DNA from 2 places in the Actinoallomurus acaciae genome. Region 1 is predicted to be linked to the other one. Evidence: predicted binding sites of a transcription regulator. Region 1 holds the regulator's gene; the other holds the start of a gene.
The links. Region 1 encodes LexA, which represses DNA repair genes until DNA is damaged. Its sites were predicted from a motif close to TCGAACANNTGTTCGA; they were not measured.
Positions count from the first base shown of each region.

Region 2: a site for LexA is predicted at 2,222-2,237, ahead of ACFFNX_RS38835 (DUF6504 family protein). Genes of this name have one in related genera too.

Region 1 is NZ_JBHLZP010000021.1:20,193-31,233, forward strand. Features, by position in the region: gene ACFFNX_RS05095 (AAA family ATPase) at 1-887, opposite strand, end outside; gene ACFFNX_RS05100 (HORMA-1 domain-containing protein) at 884-1,384, opposite strand; gene ACFFNX_RS05105 (CBASS oligonucleotide cyclase) at 1,381-2,352, opposite strand; gene ACFFNX_RS05110 (vitamin B12-dependent ribonucleotide reductase) at 2,541-5,360, opposite strand; gene nrdR (transcriptional regulator NrdR) at 5,434-5,889, opposite strand; gene ACFFNX_RS05120 (LysM peptidoglycan-binding domain-containing protein) at 6,126-6,461, opposite strand; gene lexA (transcriptional repressor LexA) at 6,717-7,415, shown strand; gene leuS (leucine--tRNA ligase) at 7,522-9,987, opposite strand; gene ACFFNX_RS05135 (lytic polysaccharide monooxygenase) at 10,198-10,458, shown strand; gene ACFFNX_RS05140 (long-chain-fatty-acid--CoA ligase) at 10,517-11,041, shown strand, end outside.
Region 2 is NZ_JBHLZP010000468.1:24-5,937, reverse strand. Features, by position in the region: cobalamin riboswitch at 1-85, opposite strand, end outside; gene ACFFNX_RS38845 (LLM class F420-dependent oxidoreductase) at 195-1,220, shown strand; gene ACFFNX_RS38840 (GNAT family N-acetyltransferase) at 1,233-1,757, opposite strand; gene ACFFNX_RS38835 (DUF6504 family protein) at 1,835-2,110, opposite strand; gene ACFFNX_RS38830 (helix-turn-helix domain-containing protein) at 2,652-3,536, shown strand; gene ACFFNX_RS38825 (DUF397 domain-containing protein) at 3,566-3,676, shown strand; gene ACFFNX_RS38820 (alpha/beta hydrolase) at 3,791-4,825, shown strand; partial or broken gene manA (mannose-6-phosphate isomerase, class I) at 4,859-5,914, opposite strand, start outside.

The DNA of each region.
Region 1 (11,041 bases):
ACATCTCGTGCGATTACTGAGTCGACCGCGACTCCCTGACGGTAAGCGGCCAAGATGATCTCCGGCACGAGACGTTGGCGCAGATCGGAGTAGGTGTAACTGTAGGTTCGGCCGGCGTTCTCTCCGGTGGCGGAGGCCAAGGCGTCGATGTCCGCTGGCGACAACTTGGTCCCGCTAAGGAGCCGAGTCAGCAACGCGGCCCTCTGCGCATGGGTGGGGCGCTCGAACACCTCGACGGTCGCCGCGCGACGCTGCACTGCCGGGTCGAGCGCATCGATCCGGTTCGTACACAAGATCGTGAGCACGGGCAGCCGATCGATCCGCATCCCATCGATGCCGCGTAGCAGGGCATTCACCCCGGCGCGGTCCTCATGATGCATCTGGGCAAGTTCACGGGACTGGGCCAATGCATCAGCTTCGTCGACGAGCAGAACGCCGAGGCTGGAAGCGGTCCCGTCGCTTCGCCGTGCTCTGGCGAAATCTGCGGTGATGCGCTCGAACGCGCGGGTCAACAGCGTCGTCATCTCGCCAACGGCCCCGCGCCCTCTCGCGGTCAGACTCAGCGGATACAAAGTCACATCGGTGTCGGTTCGGATCGCGATTGCCTGGCCAATCACCTCGGCGACCTCGGTCTTGCCGACCCCGACGTCGCCGGCGAACACGAGCAGCGGGGTCCGGTCCGCGAGGGCATTGATGGCGGGGATGATCTCACCGTGCATGGCCCTGCTCCACTGCTGGATCACGGTAGGATCCAGCAGCGCGACGGCGTCTGTCACCAGGCGATCGATCAGATCATCGAGCCCCACGAGCGCGACCAATCTGGCCTGCGCCAACGAATTCGGGAACTCCTCGGTGCGGGCAAACAGCCCTTCGGTGCCCTCGATCACGACCAGCTCCTGAAGACCGCCCGCTGCACCCCAACGCCTCCGGCGGCGTAGGTCCGATCTTTCTCCCAGTAGCCGTGGGCATCGCTGGGCAATGAGCCTGTGCCCCTAACAAAGGGGAGCTTCTTCTTCACGGCCGCCTTAGCAGAGTCGCTAAGAAGGTCCCAGGTGTATGAGTAGCTCAAGAAGGTGAACCAACTCGCCTGCGCGACACTTACTCCGGTGGGGACACCGCCCGCGCCGCCGGTGAGCGCCCCGTCTGGGCCGACGGTGTAACGCAGCGACCAGACGACCATGCCATCCCGCTTGAACCCGAACTGATATTTGTCCACATACCCGTCCGCGAGGAGTTCCTCGAGCTCGGACCGGTACTCGGCGAGTCTGCTGCTGCTCGGGCTGCCATAAAGGACGTGGCTTTGCCGTAGATCTGTGGTGACCCGACCTGCGAGGCGACGCGCGTGGGTGCGCGTGAAGCTTTCGGCGTAGGTGTAGCTACTCACGCCGCCCCCTTAAAGCTGGTGCCAAACACGTCCTGCCACAGCTCGACTGCCTGGCCCTTGGCCGGCTCGTAGTAGGCCGTGGAGATTGCGTCGAACGCCTCCTGGGCCGCGGCGACGAGCCGGTCGCGGTGCTGGGCCTCGTAGTGCTCGGCCACGTTGTTGTCGAAGTTGACCGGGTCGAGGATCTGGATCGGCGCGCTTCCACGGGCGGGCAGGTCCGACGCCGGATGGAAGTCGGTGAAGGCAATCTGTTCGTCGAGGCCACCGTTGACGATGAAGGCGAAGAACCGCTCAAGCGCTTCGACATAGTCGTTGAGCACCAACCCGCCATCGGCCAGATGGACCCACAACAGCTCGAGCATGAAGCTCTTGCACTTGAACTCGCCGTCGCGCCTCTTCTGCTGCCGAGCCCACCACTTCGTGAATCGGATGAGCTGCGCGAGGTGCTTCGGGTGATCCTTCTTGCGGCCGCGAATGAAGTCCAGATGCTGGCGGACGCTGGTCTTCAGGCGCTCGCCGGTGTCCTTGCTAACGAGATAGCCCACGTCGTTCGGCTCACCCTCGTAGAGCACCGGGACAACATCGACTTCAAGCCTGCTGGCCGCGAACGTGACGGTCACGCAGTGGGTGTTGGCGACGATCTGATCGTCGGACAGGGCCGGGTACGCCTCGATGACCAGGTCCCGGACCCAGTTGACGAGTTTTGGCGTATCTTCCGGAGCTTGTTCGGCTTTCACGTAGACCGCAAGGTCACGATCGTTGACGCTGCGTAGAGCCGTGCCCTTTGCGACCGAACCGGCGTGCAGCGCTTTGACGAAGCCGTATCCCGGCGACGCGGCGATCTTCGCCTCGATCCGGTCACGAAGCCGATTGACCTGGGCTCGCTGGTCGTCAACCTCGGTCTTCTTCAGGTTGACCCTGTCATCTGCGAAGGCGGCGAGGTCTCTGTGTTGAATCTGGGGGGACATAAGTCGATCCTTCGTTATCACGTTGCAGTAAACGCAACATTGTTGCTCTCATTTCGACGGTCGGCCTGACGTGGGCCGAGAGGTCACGGGGGTGGCGAGCTGACTTCCCTTGCCACCCCCGTGACCAGCGGGGGATTGTCTTACGCAAACACTGCGGAGTGTTGCGCTTGTTGCAACTTTGCCCGTTATCAGCTGCAGCCGCTGGTGGAGCCGCAGCCCTCGCAGACGTAGCAGCTGCCCGCCGGGCGCATCTTCGTGCCGCACGTCAGGCACAGCGGGGCGTCGGCGGTGCGGCCCTGGTGGCTCTCGATCAGCTCGGTCGAGGAGTGGGCCTCGGCGATGGCCGTGGCGGGCTTCTCCTGCTTCGGGCGCTCGACCGGGACGGACTGGGCCAGCGTCTCCGGGTCGACGTCGTCGTCGGTGCGCAGGGTCGCCGGGTCCTGGCCGGACGCCTGGGCGGCGCGCTCCTCCGCGGAGAAGATGCCCAGCTCGGCCCGCGTCTCGTACGGCAGGTGGTCCAGGGCCAGGCGGCGGAAGATGTAGTCCATCATGGAGTTCGCCATGCGGATGTCCGGGTCGTCGGTCATGCCCGCCGGCTCGAACCGCATGTTGGTGAACTTCTCCACCCAGGTCTCCAGCGGCACGCCGTACTGGAGGCTGATGGAGATCGCCATGGAGAAGGCGTCCATGACGCCGGCCAGGGTGGAGCCCTGCTTGCCGAGCTTGAGGAACACCTCGCCGAGGCCGTTGTCCGGGTACGTCGAGGCGGTCATGTAGCCCTCGGCGCCGCCGACGGAGAAGCGGGTCACCGTGGCCGGGCGCCGCTTGGGCAGCCGGGTGCGCACCGGGCCGACCTCGACCGGGGCCGCCGCCGGCTGGGACTTCTCCTCGGTGTTCTTCTTCGCCACCGACAGCGGCTGGCCGACCTTGCAGTTGTCGCGGTAGATCGCGAGCGCCTTGAGGCCGAGCTTCCAGCCCTGGAGGTAGACCTCCTCGATGTCCTCGATCGTCGCACTCTCGGGGACGTTGACCGTCTTGCTGATGGCGCCGGACAGGAACGGCTGCGTCGCGGCCATCATCCGGACGTGGCCCATCGGGCTGATCGCCCGCTCGCCCATCGCGCAGTCGAACACCTCGTAGTGCTCCGGCCGCAGCCCCGGGGCGTCGACGACGTGACCGTGCTCGGAGATGTACTCCACGATCGCCTCGACCTGCTCCGGCTGGTAGCCGAGCTTCTTCAGCGCCCGCGGCACGGTGTTGTTCACGATCTGCATCGACCCGCCGCCGACGAGCTTCTTGAACTTCACCAGCGCGAGGTCGGGCTCGATGCCCGTCGTGTCGCAGTCCATCATCAGGCCGATCGTGCCGGTCGGCGCCAGCAGCGAGGCTTGGGCGTTGCGGTAGCCGTTCCGCTCGCCGATCTTGAGGCACTCCTGCCACTGCCGGGTCGCCTCGGTGTGGATGGACTTGTCCAGCGCGTCGAGCGTGCGGACCTGGTCGTTGGCCGCGGCGTGCTTGCGCATGACCCGCTTGTGGGCCTCGGCGTTGCGGGTGTAGCCGTCGTACGTGCCGACGACGCCGGCCAGCTCGGCGGAGCGGCGGTAGGCGACACCGGTCATCAGCGAGGTGATCGCCGCGGCGAGCGCACGGCCGCCCTCGGAGTCGTACGCGTGGCCGGTCGCCATCAGCAGCGCGCCGAGGTTGGCGTAGCCGATGCCGAGCTGGCGGTACGCCCGCGTGGTCTCAGCGATCTTCTCGGTCGGGAAGTCGGCGAAGGTGATGGAGATGTCCATCGCCGTAATGACCAGCTCGGTGAGCTTGACGAAGGCGTCGACGTCGAAGCTGTTGTCCTCGCGCAGGAACTTGAGCAGGTTGAGGCTCGCGAGGTTGCACGAGGAGTTGTCCAGGCTCATGTACTCCGAGCAGGGGTTGCTCGCGGTGATGCGGCCAGTCTCGGGGGTGGTGTGCCAGTCGTTGATCGTGTCGTCGTACTGCATGCCGGGGTCGGCGCACTCCCAGGCCGCCTTGGCGATCTTGTTGAAGAGGCCCTTCGCGTCGACGGTCTCGATCACCTCGCCGGTCAGGCGGGCGCGCAGGCCGAAGGGGGAGCGGGACTCGACGGCGCGCATGAACTCGTCGCTGACGCGTACGGAGTTGTTGGCGTTCTGGTACTGAACGCTGACGATGTCCTTGCCGCCGAGGTCCATGTCATAGCCGGCGTCGCGGAGCGCGCGGATCTTGTCCTCTTCACGCGCCTTCGTTTCGATGAACTCCTCGACGTCGGGGTGGTCGACGTCGAGCACGACCATCTTGGCCGCCCGGCGGGTGGCGCCTCCGGACTTGATCGTTCCCGCCGAGGCGTCGGCGCCGCGCATGAACGAGACCGGGCCGCTGGCGGTGCCGCCGGAGGAGAGCAGCTCCTTGCTGGAGCGGATGCGGGAGAGGTTGACGCCCGAGCCGGAACCGCCCTTGAAGATCACACCCTCTTCCTTGTACCAGTCGAGGATCGACTCCATCGTGTCGTCCACGGACAGGATGAAGCACGCGCTGACCTGCTGCGGCGACGGGGTCCCCACGTTGAACCACACCGGCGAGTTGAAGCTGAACACCTGGTGGACCAGCGCGTGCGTCAGCTCGTGCTCGAAGATCTCGGCGTCTTCGTCGCTCGCGAAGTAGGCGTGCTTGCGGCCGGTCTCGGTGTACACCCCGACGACCCGGTCGACCAGCTGCTTCAGGCTCCACTCACGCTGCGGAGTGCCGACGGCGCCGCGGAAGTACTTCGAGGTGACGATGTTGGCCGCGTTGACCGACCAGGACTCGGGGAACTCCACACCGCGCTGCTCGAAGTTGACCGAGCCGTCGCGCCAGTTGGTCATGACGACGTCGCGGCGCTCCCACCGGACCTCGTCGTACGGGTGAATGCCGGGCCGGGTGAAGATGCGGCGCATCTTCAACCCCTTGCGGCCGCCCCTCCCGCGCCGTGCCTGGCCGCTCACCGTCTCCGTCATGACCTCCCCCTTCTCAGGCCGAACAGGCCTATTTCAAGGATTACCTCGTACAACACGCGATCGGGCGCCGGTGTTACCGGTCGCGTTCCGCCGCGCGAAGAGACTCGATCTCCTTCTCGAAGTCGTCGATCGACTCGAACCCCCGGTAGACGGAGGCGAATCGCAGATAGGCGACCTCGTCCAGCTCGCGCAGCGGCCCAAGGATGGCCAGCCCCACGTCGTGCGAGCGCATCTCGGCGTTTCCAGTCGCCCGGATGGCCTCTTCGACACGCTGCCCGAGCTGGGCCAACGCGTCTTCTGTCACCGGGCGCCCCTGGCAGGCCCGGCGCACCCCGGCGACGATCTTGTCACGGGAGAACGGTTCGGTGACGCCGCTGCGCTTGGCGACCATCAGGAGTACGGTCTCCTGGGTCGTGAACCGGCGGCCGCACTCGGAGCACGACCGGCGCCGCCGGATCGCCGCGCCGTCTTCGGTGGAGCGACTGTCGATCACCCTGCTGTCGGGGTTACGGCAGAACGGGCAATGCACGGCTCATCCCCTCCCCCCGACGGGCGTTACGTCTCGATTACAGCGGCTTCACTGTGTAACCACAACCTGTGGTGAACTACACCCGTGTAACTACTAGATGTTGTGGTCTACCGTACGGCTCCACAGAGGCCTCCGCAACCTCGTCCGCAACAAGAACGCGAAGACCCCGCTCACGTCACGGCGGCGTCGGCGTGTCGCGCCGCCACCCGGCGCGAGAACGACGAGCGGCGAACCCGTCAGCGCGCGGGGATGTAGATCTTCTGCCCCGGGTTGACGACGGCGCTGGGCAGGGCGTTGAGGTCGATCATGCGCTGCACCGTGACGCGCGGGTCGACCCCCGGCCGGGAGCGTACGGCGATGCCCCACAGCGTGTCGTGCGGCCCCACGACCACCGACTCACCCGCGACCGCCGACTCCCCCTCGCCGCCGCCGGACGTGGCGCGGGCGCCGTGCCGCGCGCCCATCCAGAGGCCGGCGAGGAGCACCAGCGCCACGCCGCAGACGATGACCACCCGGCCGCGCCGGGTGAGCCGCAGGGGCGCGGCCGGGCGAAACCGAACGGACGCACCCATGGGCCATCCTCCGTCGAAGGAGTGATCGGGCACGCCGCGCTTTCGATTCGTTCGCATGTCGGTCTCCCCTCTGCCGAGTCGAAAGAGATTTCGATCGAACATCAGTACGAGTTGTACCGCGAGAGCCGACGAATTTCCAGGACATCTTCGAACAGGTGTTTGATCATTTAGCGGTGAGGCGCTAACGTCCGTGTACAGGAACGAAATACCGGCGACAGCGCGTCACCGGAGCGCAGTCATCCAGCGGAGACATATATGAGCAAGGTTCGGGAAATGCCCGACGGCCCGCGCGACGAGTCGGGTCTGACGGCACGTCAGCGCAAGGTTCTGGAGGTGATCCGCGACTCCGTCCAGCGCCGTGGCTACCCTCCGTCGATGCGCGAGATCGGCGAGTCGGTCGGGCTGACGAGCACCTCCAGCGTGTCGCACCAGCTGCGTGCGCTACAGCGCAAGGGCTTCCTGCTGCGCGACCCCAACCGCCCGCGCGCCGTCGTCGTCCGCATGCCCGGCTCGGCGGCCGTGCAGAGCGAGCCGGAGTCGTACGAGACGACCTCGGGGCAGGAGACGGCGGCCCGTCCCGCGCCCGCGTACGTGCCTCTCGTGGGCCGCATCGCCGCCGGTGGTCCGATCCTGGCCGAAGAGGCCGTGGAGGACGTCTTCGCGCTGCCCAAGCAGCTCGTCGGCGAGGGCACGCACTTCCTGCTCAACGTCACCGGTGACTCGATGATCGAGGCCGCGATCGCCGACGGCGACTGGGTGGTCGTCCGTCAGCAGCCGGTGGCCGAGAACGGCGACATCGTCGCCGCCATGATCGACGGCGAGGCGACGGTCAAGACGCTGAAGCGCCGTGACGGGAAGGTCTGGCTGATGCCGCACAACCCGGCGTACGACCCGATCCCGGGCGATGACGCGACGATCCTCGGGCGGGTCGTCGCGGTCCTGCGCAAGATGTGACCCACGCGTCTCCAGACTGTGCGCGGTGAGGGCGCCCCATCACGGGGTGCCCTCACCGCTTTTGGTGTCGTCTTTGCGGGCTTTCATCCCGCGCCCCGGCCGGGCCCTATGCGGGGACGATGTTGACGATCTTGGGAGCGCGGACGACGACCTTGCGGATGCCGCGGTCGCCGAGGGCGGCCTGGATCTTCTCCGACGCCAGCGCCAGCCGCTCCAGCTCCGTCTCGCCGATCTCCGGGGAGACCTCGAGCCGGTCGCGGACCTTGCCCGCCACCTGGACCACGCAGGTCACCGACTCCTGGACCAGCAGGGCCGGCTCCGCGGCCGGCCAGCCGGCCTTGGCCACGGACCCCTTACCGCCCAGGCGCTCCCACATCTCCTCGGCCGTGTAGGGCGCCACCAGCGACAGCATCACCGCCAGCGTCTCGGCCGCCTCGCGTACGGCCGGGTCGGCCGCGCCCGCACCGGAGTCGATCGCCCGCCGGGCGGCGGAGGTCAGCTCCATCATGCGGGCCACGGCGACGTTGTAGCGGTGCGCCTCGACCAGCCGGGTGACCTCGTCGATCGTGCGGTGGGTCACCTTGCGCAGCTCGACGTCGCCCGAGGCCGGGGCGGCGCCGGGCACCGAGGCGACGTCGGCGGCCACCCGGTGCGCGCGGGCCAGGAACTTCACCGCGCCGGACGGCGACACGTCGGCCCAGTCGATGTCGTCCTCGGGCGGCCCGGAGAAGATCATCGTCAGGCGTACCGCGTCGACGCCGTACTCGGCGATCTGCTCGCCCAGGTCGACCAGGTTGCCGGTCGTCTTGGACATCGCGGAGCCGTTGAGGATCACCTGGCCCTGGTTGACCAGCCGGGTGAACGGCTCGACGCAGTCCAGCATGCCCATGTCGTACAGCACCTTGGTGAAGAACCGGCTGTACAGCAGGTGCAGGATCGCGTGCTCGACACCGCCGGTGTACTGGTCGACCGGCATCCACCGGCGCGCCTTCTCGACGTCGAACGGACCCTCGGCGTAGCCCGGCGAGCAGTAGCGCACGAAGTACCACGAGGAGTCGACGAAGGTGTCCATCGTGTCGGTGTCGCGCTTGGCCGCACCGCCGCACTTGGGGCACGAGACGTCGACCCAGTCGGAGGCGGCCGCCAGCGGCGACACGCCCCGCGGTGCCAGGTCGGCGCCGCGCAGGTCGTCCGGCAGGCGCACCGGCAGCTGGTCGTCGGGCACGGGGACCTCGCCGCACGCCTCACAGTGGATGATCGGGATCGGCGTGCCCCAGAAGCGCTGCCGGGAGATCAGCCAGTCGCGCAGGCGGTAGTTGACGGCCGCCTTGCCCAGGCCGCGCTCCTCCAGGATCTCGGTGATCCGCGGGATCGCGCCGGACTTGGTCAGGCCGTCCAGCGGGCCGGAGTTGACCAGTTCGCCCTCGCCGGGGGTCGCGACGCCGGACTCGGCGGGGTCGGCCTCGCCGGTGTGCACCACGACCCGCACCGGCAGGTCGAACCTGCGCGCGAAGTCCAGGTCGCGCTGGTCGTGCGCGGGCACCGCCATGATCGCGCCGTGGCCGTACTCCGCCAGGACGTAGTCCGAGGCCCACACGGGCATGCGCTCGCCGTTGACCGGGTTGATCGCGTAGCGGCCCAGGAAGACGCCGGTCTTCTCGCGGTCGGCGGCCAGCCGCTCGACCTCCGACTCGCGCGCCACCGCCTGGCGGTACTCCTCGAACTCGGCCCGCCGCCCGGGCGCGCAGATCTCGTCGGCCAGCGGGGCGTCGGCGGCCACCACGAAGAACGTCGCGCCGTACAGCGTGTCGGGCCGGGTCGTGTAGACGGTGACCGGCTCGTCGCGGCCCTCGATCTCGAAGACGACGTCGGCGCCCTCGGACCGGCCGATCCAGTTGCGCTGCATCGTCAGCACGCGCTCGGGCCAGTCGAGGCCGTCCATGTCCGCCAGCAGCCGGTCGGCGTACTCCGTGATCTTGAAGTACCACTGGGTCAGCAGGCGCTTTTCCACCAGGGCGCCGCAGCGCTCGCAGTGACCGGCGATGACCTGCTCGTTGGCCAGCACGGTCTGGTCGTTGGGGCACCAGTTGACCCGGCCGCCCCGGCGATAGGCCAGGCCGCGCTCGTAGAAGCGCAGGAACAGCCACTGGTTCCAGCGGTAGTACTCCGGGTCGGAGGTGTGCAGCCGGCGCGACCAGTCGAAGGAGATCGCATAGCGGTGGAACGACTCGGCCTGCGTGTCGATGTTGGCGTACGTCCACTCCGCCGGGTGGGAGTCGCGCTTGATCGCGGCGTTCTCGGCGGGCAGGCCGAAGGAGTCCCAGCCGATGGGGTGCAGGACGTTGAAGCCGTGCTGGTTCCAGTAGCGGGCGCTCACGTCGCCGATGGCGTACGCCTCGGCGTGGCCCATGTGGAGGTCGCCGGAGGGGTAGGGGAACATGTCCAGCGCGTACTTGCGAGGCCGCTCATCACCCGGGTCCTCGCCGGCCGTGAAGGGCTGCAGTTCTTCCCACCGAGCCTGCCATTTTTCCTGAATCGCCCGTGGGTCAAAGTTCTCGTCGGCGCCAGTCATCGTTCCTCGTCTGATTCGCACGGCTTCGGCTCACGAAACAATGCCCCTTATAGGCAAGGCCCCTCCGCATGAGAAGGCCCCTCGCACAGGAGGGGCTGCCGCGTCGACCGATCGGTTACGTCAACGCGGCCGGCTGAGGAGCAGCCGAGAGCGCATAGCCCAAGACTAGCGCAGACGCAAGCAAGAACCGTCGGCCTTTGGCTCCCGCAGGTGAGGCCGCCCTCCCTCACGGGCCACCTTACTTTTAGGAAGGTTTCCAGTAAGTTCGCGAGCAAGTGGGCGCCCGCCTTCGCCCACGGCTACTCCACGCCGTTCCTGCAGGTGAACTACGGCGGGGCGCGGCCGCCGAACCCGGTCACCCACACCGGCACACTGCCGACCCGCCACGGCCGCCGGCTCATCCTCGCCGTCTGGGACATCGCCGACACCGGAAACGCCTTCTACTCCTGCGCCGACGTCGTCTTCAGCTGACCGCTCCGCTGCGATATCAATGGGAACCTCCCCATCGATATCGCAGCAGGAGGCGCCGATGCTCAACCTCTCGGTCGTTCTGGACGATGCGGCACGCGACAATCCCGACCACGAGGCACTGGTCTTCGGCGACATGCGCCTGTCGTACGCGTTCGTGAACCAGATCGCGAACCAGGTGGCGAACCTCCTGCGCGCCCGCGGCGTACGGCCGGGTGACAAGGTGGCGCTCGCCTGCCCCAACCTGCCGTACTTCCCGATGGTCTACTTCGGGATCCTCAAGGCCGGCGCCGTGGTCGTACCGCTCAACGTCCTGCTGAAGCGCCGGGAGATCGCCTACCACCTGGAGGACTCCGACGCCAAGGCCCTGTTCTGCTTCGAGGGCACGCCGGAGCTGCCGCTGGGCGAGGCCGGCTGGGGCGCGTTCGGCGACGTTCCGGACTGCGAGCACTTCTTCCTGCTGCCCGCCACTCCCCTGGCGACCGAGGTGCCGTACGGCGAGTCGATCTGGGCCGCCACCGCCGGGCAGCCCGACCGGTTCGAGACCGCGCAGACCGAGGCCACCGACACGGCGGTGATCCTCTAC
Region 2 (5,914 bases), on a different contig from region 1:
TTCCGGCTCACGCCGTGGCCGTCGGTTGAGAACGAACTCCCCGGTCACAGTTGCGCGACAGCCCCGGAGTCTCACCGGGTTCCTCCGCGTACCGCCGACGCACAGCATCGCACACGACCGATCCCTCCTCGACAGGTGTGTGCCGGTCTGTTCCTGTTTGAATGGAACAGGTTCTACTTCTTCCGGAGGCGCGCATGAGGCTCGGCATCAACCTCGGCTACTGGCAGCGGGACCCCGTGGACGACACCGAAACCGTGCTCGCCGCCGAACGCCTGGGCTATGACCAGGTCTTCACCGCGGAGGCGTACGGATCCGACGCCTTCACCACGCTGACCTGGTACGGCGCGCGCACCTCGCGGATCGGCCTGGGCACGGCCGTGACGCAGATGTCGGCGCGCACCCCGGCCGCCACCGCCATGCACGCGCTGACCCTCGACGCGCTGTCCGGCGGGCGGCTCACGCTCGGCCTCGGCGCGTCCGGGCCGCAGGTGGTGGAGGGCTGGTACGGCGTGCCGTTCGCCCGGCCGCTCGCGCGCACCCGCGAGTACGTCCAGATCCTGCGCGACGTGTGGCGACGTGCCGAACCGGTGACCAGCCCCGGCCCGCACTACCCGCTGCCGCTGCGGTCCTACGGTGTGGGCGACGGGGTGACGGGCCTGGGCAGGCCGCTGCGGTCGATCGCCCACCCGGTGCGCCCGGACATCCCGGTCTACCTCGGCGCGGAGGGCCCGAAGAACGTCGCGCTGTCGACGGAGATCGCCCAGGGCTGGCTGCCGCTGTTCGTCGACCCGGAGCGGATCGAGCCGGTCTTCGGCGCGTCACTGCGCGACCGCCCGGACGACTTCGAGATCGCCGCGACGGTCACCACGATCGTCACCGACGACCTGGCGGCCGCGCTGGAGGTGGCCAAGATCCCGCTGGCGTTCTACATCGGCGGGATGGGCGCCCGCGACCGCAACTTCCACCTGGACCTGATCGGCCGGCTGGGGTACGCGGAGGAGGCCGCGCGGGTGCAGGACCTGTTCCTCGCGGGGCGCCGGGACGAGGCGGTCAAGGCCGTCCCGGACGCGCTGGCGGACGCGATCTCACTGCTCGGCCCGCCGGGCCGGATCCGCGAACGACTGCGGCTGTGGCTGGACTCTCCGGTGACCACCCTGCTCATCGCCGGGGTGAAGGACGAACCGACCCTCAAGGCCATCCGCGCCATGGTCCCCGCCTGAGGCCCGGCGACGTCACCGACCGTCGTGCGGACGCAGTGTCGAGTAGAGGATCTGGTCGTACCAGCGCCCGGCTCGCCACTGGGCCTGGCGGAGGACGCCCTCTCGTTCGAACCCCGCCTTCTCCAGCGCCCGCCGCTCGGCGAGGTTGCCGCGGTCGGTGAAGGCCTGGACCCGCTGCGCGCGGGTGTGGTCGAACAGGTAGGCCACCAGGAGCCGTTGCGCCTCGGTGCCGATTCCCCGGCCCTGGCGGCTCGGCCGCAGGCCGATCGCGACGGTCCAGCACCACGAGGTCTCCGGGCGGCCCCACAGGCTCTTGAACCACTCCACCCGGCCGGCGACGTCGCCGTCCTCGGCGCAGACCGTGAGGGTCCCGCCGTCGGGCGTGAGGAGCCCGGTCTCGGCGAACCGGCGACGGAGCTCGAGGGGACTGCGATACCCGAACCACTGGTGGGCGCCGGTCCCCTCGGGGGTGGAGAGCTCGGCTTCGAAGAGGTCGAGGTCCTTCTGCGTGACGGGCCGCAGGACCACTCGCGTCATGACATGCGCCTTTTGACTCGTTGATCGCTGTCGGGGCGAACTCTACGAGGTCGGTGGGGCGCCGGCGGCGGCCGGTCTCAGCTCCAGGCGCGGGAGAGCATCCAGGTGTCGCTCGCCTCGTCGTAGCGGAGTTCGTACACGCCGATCTCGCGGTCCGGGGTGGCCTCCACCTGCCAGAACTCCCGGGCGACCGGTGCCTCGGCCCCCGGGTGCCGGTCTCGCCACCAGTCGCGCGTGGTCACCCAGTGATCCAGGACGCGCAGCACGGTGTAGAGGCGGCCGTGCCAGACGAAGCGCGACGGGCGGCCGTCGGCCCGCCAGACCTCGACCGGGTCGCCGTACGCCCGGCTCATCCGGACACCGTCCACGCGTCTCGCCGACGCCGATCGCTGACTCCGCCCACGCGGGCCGCCCGCCTTCCCGGTCGTACGCTGCCGAAGTTGCTCGGGGGAAGACGAGCGTCATCGAACATACGTTCGCATCGACGTTTTGGGAAGAGGGTCCCACCCGACACCGATCGGTGATCCCGTCGCGACGCGCCGTGCGGATCCGGCGCCTCGCGCCGTCAGATCACCGTTTCGGAGCTCCCCTACCCGACAAAAGGATGAGCGACATAGCATTGAACAGGTAAAGTGCGATGTCGTGGCAAGAGGTACTCGTACGACAACAGTGCGTAACGCTTATTTTCACGACAATCCGCTTAAATGAGGCATAGCGGTAGTGTCGAGCAAAAACTCCGTCCATCTCGATCCGACCCCGCATACACTTCCTCAGCGGTCAACGGCTCTGGACACGTGATCCGTCGTCCACCGCCACGCCCCGCAGCGGCTCCTCTTTCCGTCCACCGCTCCCCGTTCAACCCCCCGTCCCGGACGGTCGCTCCGGAGGTGCTCGATGTCCGACGTGCAAAGCCCAACCGTCCGCCGTCGCCGACTGGGCATGGAACTCCGCAGGTTGCGTGAGGCCTCGGGCCTCATGATCGAGGATGTCGCCAAACACCTCGAATGCTCGATGTCGCGGGTCAGCCGCATCGAGACCGGCAAGTCCGTCGCCCGGATCAGGGACGTGCGCGACATGCTCGACCTGTACAAGGTCGGCGACGAGGCCCAGCGCGAACAACTGCTCAAACTGGCCAAGGACGCCCAGCAGCGAGGCTGGTGGACCGAATACGAATCGGTGCTGTCCGCGGGGCTGGACACCTACGTCGGGCTGGAGGCCTCGGCCGCCTCACTCCGTACGTTCCAGACCCACCTCGTCCCCGGGCTCATGCAGACCGAGGAGTACGCACGTGCGCTGATCAAGGTCGGGCGGCCCACCGAGAGCGCCGCCAACATCGACCGGATGATCTCCCTGCGCCAGCGGCGCCAGGCCATGCTCGCCGACGACGGAGCCCTCGAGGTGTGGGCCGTGCTCGACGAGGCGGTCCTGCGCCGGCCCATCGGCGGCGTCACGGTCATGCGCGCCCAGCTCGCCCGGCTCCTCGAGGCCGACGAGCTCCCCAGTGTCACGATCCAAGTGCTGCCGTTCGCCCGCGGCGCCCACCCCGGGCTCGGCGGTGCGTTCACCATCATCGGTTTCCCCGACCCGACCGACCTCGACGTCGTGTACGTCGATTCGCCGGCGGGGAACATCTTCCTGGAGAAGGACAGAGACGTCCGCCGCCACACCACCTGGTTCGACCATCTACGAGCAGCCGCGCTGCCACCGGACGAGTCGAGCGACTTCATCGCCGCGATCGCGGATGAGTTCAAGAAAACGTCCCCGTACCCACGGGGATGATCGGTTCACCATGAAAGGAGAGGTGGGGGATGGGTTGCGACCCCGATCTCGCGGACACCGGCTGGCGTACGAGCAGCCGCAGCTCGCAGGGGGCGGACTGCGTCGAAGTGAGCGTCCTCGAACTCGTGAGCGAGCGCTGACGTAAGCTGCGCCGAACGGCCGCGGGGGTCCACCCCCCGCGGCCGTCTTCGGCCCAGGCACGGGACGCGGAATGCGGGATACGGTCGGACGCGTACCCGAGCGAAGGAGCATGGATGCTGCCCTGGTCGGCCGAACTCACCGGACGCATCGACGAACACGTTCTCAGCAGCGACGTACTGCGCGGCAACCCTCTCGGCGACCCTCATGATCGCCCGCTGGAGGTGTACGTCCCGCCGGGGTACGACGAGGAGCCGGAGCGCCGTTACCCGTCCGTCTACGTCATCCAGGGCTACACCGGCCAGCTGCCCATGTGGCACAACCGCGCGCCGTGGCGGCCGACCTATCCCGAGCTCGCCGACCAGATGTTCGCCCGCGGCGAGGCACCGCCGGCCATCGTCGTCTACGTCGACGCCTGGACCTCGGTGGGCGGCAGCCAGTTCCTCGACTCGCCCGGCACCGGCCGCTACCACTCCTATCTGTGCGACGAGGTCGTACCCTACGTCGACGCCCGCTACCGCACGCTGGCGAGCCGCGACCACCGTGCGATCAGCGGCAAGTCCAGCGGCGGCTACGGCGCCATGGTCACGCCGATGCTGCGGCCGGACGTGTTCGGCGCGCTGGCCACCCACGCGGGCGACGCGCTGTTCGACGTCTGCTACCGGCCGTACTTTCCCAAGGTGGCGCGGCAGTTGCGCGACGCCTACGACGGGTCGGTGGAGGCGTTCCTGGCCGACTTCCGCGGCCGGATCGCCGGCACCAAGGACACCGACCTCCCCCTCATCGAGCAGTACGGCTACGCCGCGGCCTACTCCGCCGACGAGGACGGCACCGTACGGCTGCCCTTCGACGACACCGGCGGCGTCATCCCCGAGATCTGGGAGCGCTGGCTGGCCTGGGACCCCGTGCTGATGGCCGCGCGCCCCGGCCACGCCGAGGCGCTGCGGTCGCTGCGCGGCGTCTGGATCGACGCCGGCACCCGCGATGAGTACCACCTGGACTTCGGCGCGGTCGCGTTCCGGCGCGCGGTCGAGGCCGCCGGCGTCGCCGACGACGACGTTCACTTCGAGCTGTTCGACGCCGGGCACCGCGCCATCGAGTACCGCTATCCGCTCGCCCTCGCCTGGCTCGCCGAACGCCTCACGCCCTGATCCGGCGGCGGCCTCGGCTCTCGGAGGCCGGTCCTACCCGGCGGAGGGCAGGCTCGCGCGGAACACCGTGCCGGAGCCGGTCACCTCGACCGGCCCGCCACGGTGCCCGGCGAACACCGCGTCGCCGCGGCGCAGCTCCAGCTCCTGCCCGTCGCGGCGGAGCCGTACGCCGCCATCGGCGCACAGCAGCAGCTGCGGACCGGCGGCCGGCAGCACGGGCCGCCGGGCGGCGTCGAGACGCGAGAGCCGGAACTCCGGTGCCGGGGTGAGGTAGACGCCCTCGCCGTCGCGGTGTTCGGGCTCGATCACGTCCGGCGGGCCCGGCTCGAACGACGCGACGGACAGCAGCTCGGGCACGTCGACGCGCTTGGGCGTGAGCCCGGCGCGCAGCACGTTGTCCGAGCCGGCCATCAGCTCCACCCCGGTACCGCTGAGGTAGGCGTGCGGACGGCGCGGCGGGACGTACAGCGCCTCGCCCGGGCTGAGGCGCACCTCGTTCAGCAGCATGGCGACGAGCACGCCCATGTCGCCGGGGTTACGCTCGGCGAGCGAGGCGTACGGCTCGGGCGCGACCGCGGCGGCCCCGGCCACCGCGTCCTTCGGCGAGGGCCAGGTCAGCAGCGTCTCGACCGCGGCCCGCAGGTCGCCGGCGGTGAGCAGGTCCACGACGGGCCGCAGCGCGGCGATGGGAGCCAGCAGTTCGGCGCTCTCACGCGGGTCCCGCAGGCCGCACAGCGCGTGGAACTCGGTCAGCGCGCAGAGGATCTCCGGCTTGGGCCAGGAGTCCTTGTAGTTGCGGGACGGGTCGCCCTCCGGGGCGGTCTCGGCGGCGAAGCCCCGCTCGGCCTGCTCCCGGTCGGGGTGGACCTGCAGGGACAGCGGCTCGGCCACCGCGAGCACCTTCATCAGGAACGGCAGCCGGGGCCCGAAGGCCGAAACGGACGCGTCGCCGAGCGCCGCGCCGGGGTCGGCCGCGATCACGTCGCCCAGCGCCCGGCCCGACCGCAGCCGCGACGGCGCGGCCGGATGCGCGCCGATCCACAGCTCCGCCTCCGGCGCCTCGGTGGGGGCGGGACGGCCGAGGAGACC